Regions from separate parts of the Brevibacillus sp. AG162 genome, predicted to be linked through region 2. Evidence: predicted binding sites of a transcription regulator. Region 2 holds the regulator's gene; the other holds the start of a gene.

Region 1 (3,175 bases), on a different contig from region 2:
TATGATCATTTAGGCAACCCGGTTCCACAATTGGGAGGGAACTATTCTGTTCGTCGCTGGGTGAGGTCTTCTTGAAAATTAAAAGATTTGTGCTATACTAGAATGGTTATAATGGCTAGAATATTATCATCCGAGCCTGCGAAGATACCATGGCGCGGCTGGCGATGTTCTGTTGATTTGATTTAGGAGGGGAAGTTTACGTGGCAGCAAATTGGGAAAAGGTAGAGAATAACCAGGGAGTCCTGACGGTTGAAGTAGATGCTACGCAAGTAGACGCAGCATTGGATCAAGCGTTTAAAAAAGTGGTTCAAAAAGTTCAAGTTCCAGGATTCCGTAAAGGAAAAGTACCACGCAAAATGTTCGAATCCCGTTTTGGTGTAGAATCTCTGTACCAAGACGCTCTTGACATTCTGCTTCCAACTGCATACGGACAAGCTGTTCGTGAAGCTGGTATCGAGCCAGTAGATCGTCCAGAGGTAGACGTAACGCAAATGGAACAAGGGAAAAACCTGATCTTCAAAGCGACTGTAACTGTGAAGCCTGAAGTGAAGCTGGGCGACTACAAAGGTCTGTCCATCGAAGAAAAAGACTTCTCTGTAACAGAAGAGAGCGTTGACGCTGAACTGAAGCGCATGCAAGAGCGTCATGCTGAGCTCGTAGCAGTAGAAGAGGGTGCCGCACAAACAGGCGATATCGCTGTAATCGATTTCGAAGGCTTCCAAGACGGAGTAGCTTTTGAAGGCGGTAAAGCGGAAGATTACTCTCTGGAACTGGGTTCCGGTACTTTCATCGCAGGGTTCGAAGAGCAACTGGCTGGCTTGAACATCGGCGAAGAAAAAGAAATTACCGTAACTTTCCCTGAAGAGTACCACTCTCCTAACCTCGCTGGTAAAGAAGCGGTATTCAAAGTGAAGCTGAACAGCCTGAAGCGCAAAAACCTGCCTGCTTTGGACGATGAGTTTGCCAAAGACGTGAGCGAGTTCGACACGCTGGAAGAGCTGAAAGCAGACACCAAGAAAAAACTCGAAGAAAAAACAGCGCAAGAAAAAGATCAATATGTTCGTGAGCAGCTCGTTCTGAAAGCAGCTGAAAACGCTGAGATCGACTTGCCAGCAGTAATGGTTGAGCATGAATTGGATCAAATGGTAAATGAATTTGGTCAACGTCTGCAATACCAAGGCATGACTCTGGAGCTGTACTACCAGTTCTCCGGCATGGATGAGAGCCAACTGCGTGATCAATTGCGTGCAGACGCAACATCCCGCGTTCGCACTTCCTTGACTTTGGAAGCAATCGGCAAAGCAGAAAACATCGAAGCAACAGAAGAAGACGTAAACGCAGAACTGGATAAACTGGCTGGCGTATACGGCCGCCCAGCAGATGAACTGCGCAAAATCTTCTCTGCACAAGATGGCATGGCTGCTCTGTACCGCGATGTGCAAACTCGCAAAACAGTAGATTTGCTGGTTGCAGAAAGCAAAGTAACAGCATAAGCTTAGAAGAACGCATGATTGGTCAGTGGGCAGGCTAACCCTGAGCACTGGCTGTCAAGACCACAAGGCACGAGTGTATCGTGCCTTGTTTTTCCACCATTGACTTTTTTCGGCAAAGGAGGAAAATACATAATGCTAATCCCTATGGTCATCGAGCAAACAAGCAGGGGCGAGCGCTCCTACGATATTTACTCGCGCCTCCTGAAAGACCGGATTATTCTCTTGGGCACCGAGATTGATGATGAAATCGCCAATCTGGTTGTGGCTCAGTTGCTTTTCTTGCAGGCAGAAGATCCGGACAAAGACATATCGCTATACATAAACTCTCCAGGTGGTTCTGTTACAGCAGGAATGGCCATCTATGACACCATGCAGTACATCAAACCGGATGTGTCCACGATTTGTGTGGGCATGGCTGCCAGCATGGGTGCATTTCTGTTGGCTGCTGGTGCAAAAGGCAAGCGCTTCGCTCTGCCAAATGCCGAAGTGATGATTCACCAACCGCTCGGTGGTGTGCGTGGGCAAGCAGAAGACATCCGCATTCATGCGGAATGGATTATGAAAACGAAGCGCCAGCTGAATGAGATTTTGTCTGAGCGGACAGGTCAGCCTTATGAACGCGTAGAGCAAGATACAGACCGCGACAATTTCATGAGCGCAGAAGAAGCAAAGGCCTACGGATTGATTGACTCTATTATCGAACGCAAAAACTGACCCGTTGTGAGGTGAAGCGCATGTTTAAGTTTAACGACGACAAAGGCCAACTGAAGTGTTCCTTCTGCGGCAAGTCCCAGGAACAGGTGCGCAAGCTGGTAGCTGGTCCTGGTGTTTACATTTGTGACGAATGTATCGAACTGTGCAATGAAATTGTACAGGAAGAGCTGGGCACTGAAGAAGAAATCGATATGAAAGAAATTCCAAAGCCAGTGGAAATTCGCAAAATCTTGGACGACTATGTCATCGGTCAAGATATGGCGAAAAAGTCCTTGTCTGTAGCGGTGTACAACCACTACAAACGGATTAATTCCGGGGCGAAGATCGAGGATGTGGAGTTGCAAAAATCCAACATCATGCTGATCGGTCCTACTGGTAGCGGGAAAACGTTGCTCGCGCAAACATTGGCGCGCATTCTGAATGTACCTTTCGCGATTGCGGACGCAACTTCTCTGACAGAAGCAGGCTATGTGGGCGAAGACGTTGAAAACATCTTGCTCAAGCTCATTCAGGCTGCTGACTATGATGTCGAGAAGGCTGAAAAAGGAATCATTTACATCGATGAGATTGATAAGGTAGCCCGCAAATCGGAAAACCCATCCATCACGCGTGATGTATCTGGCGAAGGCGTTCAGCAAGCGCTTTTGAAAATTTTGGAGGGTACCGTTGCGAGTGTTCCACCACAAGGCGGACGCAAGCATCCTCACCAAGAGTTCATCCAAATCGACACGTCGAACATTTTGTTCATCTGCGGCGGTGCATTTGATGGCGTCGAGCAGATTATCAAGCGTCGTCTGGGTAAAAAAGTCATCGGTTTCGGTGCAGACTTCGGCGATGGCGTAAAAGGCGATTTGAAAGCCGGAGAATACCTGAAATACATTTTGCCGGAAGATCTGCTGAAATTTGGTCTGATTCCGGAGTTCGTCGGTCGTTTGCCAGTGCTGGCTACCTTGGAGCCACTGGATGAG
Region 2 (3,175 bases):
TACCCACATTGGTTGGGCAGCTTGTAAGATAACCTCGTGTTTCGTCGAATGCGTAGTTCAAGTTTTTCTCAAATATGTCGTCTATCTTCGTACCTATTTCCCATGCCTCGTTCAAACGAAACCCGGGTAATAGTACCTGTATTCGAATGTGGTCTTCTTCATTAACCATGATGCTGACGGACTCATCTTCACGAAGCAATACGGCACCTTTGCGAGATTCCTCTGCCAGATGAGGGCTAATCAGATGCTTTTCAACGAGCACGCGTTTTTCTAACGGGTTAATTTGGTCCATATGGATGACCTGAAGCTGATGCCTTTTGCGCATGGCCTCCGAATCGCTTACTTCCGTTACCTTTCTGACGACTTCCTCGCCCTGCGAGTCCGTTGCCAATAACGGAAAGGGGTGCTGGCGCAGGTTACGGGCGATACGCAGCCGTGTACTTATGACAATGTCGGAATCAGGACCTTCTCCTTTCATCCAATTGCTCCACGGGTTTTGCATAAACTGCTTCTGGGACATAACCAGCTAACCTCCCTTGCTACGATTGGGCCATTTTTTGTTCCAGCGCTCGAATTCGATCACGCATCTCTGCTGCCTTCTCGAACTCTTCACTGGCGACATGACTTTGCAGCGCTTGCTTCAGTTGCTCCAGCTCTTTGCGGATCTTCAGTTTGCCACCGGTTCGCTCTGGTACTTTTCCAATATGCTGTGTGTTTCCATGAATCCGGCGGAAAAGTGGGTCCAGTCGATCACCCAAAAAGGTGTAGCAATCACTACAGCCAAATCGGCCGCTTTTACTGAATTGAGCATATGTGAGTCCACATGTTTCGCATTGAAGCGGCTTATTCGTTGCCGTTTCGCGTCCATTCTTTTGCATGGGATCAAATTTTAAAAGTCCTGACAGGAGATTGTTGATGCTGAAGTTGTGAAAGCCGGTAAAGACGTCCCCTTTTTCATGAGCACACTGCTCGCAAATATGGTATTCGGTTTTTTCGCCATTGACGATTTTCGTCAAATGAAGTGTCGCCGGTCGTTTTCCGCATTCCTCACAGTTCATAACATCCTACCTCCTTTTACTTCAACAAGATTGCTGCGATCATCTGCTTTAAAATATTTGCCCGCAAACGATCCCGCAATTCAGCTTCTAGGGTCAATACGTTTCGCGAGGTAGCGATTTTCATCAAGGTGGCTTCTCTGATGTTGACTAAACCTTCCTCCAATAGTCTTTCTACGATCGCATTTCCTACGCTCTGACTGATGCTCTCACCAATCAGTTCTTCTGTTAACAATTCCTGCAAGCGTGCTTTGCTGACAATCTGCACCTTGCGGATGCGAATATACCCGCCGCCCCCGCGCTTACTCTCTACGATGTAACCTTTTTGAACGGTAAAGCGCGTATTGATGACGTAATTGATCTGAGACGGCACACATTGAAAATGGTCGGCAAGCTCACTACGCTGAATCTCGATCGATCCATTGGGACTGTTTGTAATGATGCTTTTCAAGTGATGTTCAATGATGTCCGAGATATTACGCAAGTCATCGCCTCCTATTCCTCTGTGTTTGTTCTTATGAGGTTACCTATTGACTTTGACTATCTTTGACGTTAATTATAATGGGTTTAGTGCGTGCCCGCAAGTGTCCCTTACACATTCTAGTGTGGGCAAAAGAGGGTCGCTTGAAACTTGGGCATGATCAACAAAAAAACCACTCCCTGAGGAATGGTTTATGTTTGCTCTTGTGTATTGGTGTCGATTGCTGGCAAATGATTCAGTAGCTGAGAGAAGCTGGTGATGATGACATCTGCCCCATCAAGCTCGCCCGGTTTGGCAAAACCAAAGTCGCATCCAATGGTAAATAAACCGTTTGTCTTACCTGCTTCCACATCGGAGTGACGATCTCCTACCATGATGGCCTGCCCGATTTTGTAATCAGACAACAATTTGGCAACCAGGTCATTTTTGGAATGCGTACGGAAACGGCCAGCTGAGTACAGATCAGTCATCAGCGGCTTTAACTCGTATTCCTGACAAATGGCATCGATGTACTCTCCCTGCCCATTGCTTGCTACAAATAAAGCAAATCCTTTTTCATGCAGCTTTTCTAAGGTTGATATTACATCCGGATATAGCTCGGTCACTCGTTCTTTGAGTAACTGGATTTCATTGTCTAGCAAGAAGTCGTCTGCTGAGCGAATGGCTTCCTCACTCGCGCCCGGCAACAATTTGTCCCAGATCTGCTCGATTGTCATTCCCAGTACATTGATCAGTTCACGTTCGTCAGGGGTTTCCCCTTGCCATAGCCCTTTTTGACGAAGCTGGTCAAACGTTCGAATAAATGCAGGGGTCGACAGCTTTTCTGTTTGCAGCAACGTGCCATCCATATCAAATAATATGGCGAATGGTACAGTCATAGGTTCCTCCATTTTGTCTGGCTAGGCAGCTATTCTACTTCTCCTGGCAACATATTCATATCATCCAAGATAAATTCGGTAATTCGTTGTGCAGCATCCGGCTTCGAGATTTTCTGTCCCATTCTACGCATATATTCCACCTTGGACGGGCTATGCAATAGTTCATCGATAAAGTAAATCAACTGCTCCGATAGATTTGCGTGTACTGCACATCCATTATTGAGCAAAAAGTGGCTATTCCTCTCTTCCTGACCAGGCAGAGGGTTGTAAATTATCATGGGTACCCGCTTACTCATTACTTCAGCTGATGTGAGTCCGCCTGATTTGGTGACAATTAAATCTGCCGTTTCCAAGTATTCGTGGAAGTTATTGATGAATTTTAGCGGAACGACTTCATGGCGATACGTACGATTTACAACTTTATTGTACAGCTTGTCGTTTGTCCCCGTTAACACAAAGGTTTTCAGAGGAATATTAATCTCTTCTAGCCCATCTAATACCTTTTCCATCGAGCCGAGACCCAATCCGCCCCCTGACAGAATAATGCTCTTTTGTTCAGGAGCGAGGCCAAGCTTTTGCCGAATCAAATCGGGTTCCAATGGCAAACTGAATTTTTTCATGATGGGAATGCCCATCGGAATGAATTTTTGATGGTCCTGTCGATAAACGTCCAACAGATAATACAGTTGTTCATGGCCGATGAAGTAATAATTGATATGGTGATTTATCCATGAAGGATGGATGGTATAGTCGGTAATGAT

What was found. The regulator CtsR, encoded in region 2, represses protease genes until heat stress. The targets are predictions, from matches to a motif close to ATGGTCAATAAAGGTCAAACA.
Region 1: the regulator CtsR is predicted to act here: its motif matches at 1,580-1,600, upstream of clpP (ATP-dependent Clp endopeptidase proteolytic subunit ClpP).

What each region holds. Positions count from the first base shown of each region.
Region 1 is NZ_VFNO01000002.1:276,965-280,139, reverse strand. It holds gene FB479_RS06165 (metallophosphoesterase family protein) at 1-75, shown strand, start outside; gene tig (trigger factor) at 201-1,493, shown strand; gene clpP (ATP-dependent Clp endopeptidase proteolytic subunit ClpP) at 1,626-2,207, shown strand; gene clpX (ATP-dependent protease ATP-binding subunit ClpX) at 2,228-3,175, shown strand, end outside.
Region 2 is NZ_VFNO01000017.1:59,823-62,997, forward strand. It holds gene mcsB (protein-arginine kinase McsB) at 1-520, opposite strand, end outside; gene mcsA (protein-arginine kinase activator protein McsA) at 540-1,058, opposite strand; gene FB479_RS30100 (CtsR family transcriptional regulator) at 1,075-1,539, opposite strand; gene FB479_RS30105 (HAD hydrolase-like protein) at 1,728-2,414, opposite strand; gene FB479_RS30110 (MGDG synthase family glycosyltransferase) at 2,444-3,175, opposite strand, start outside.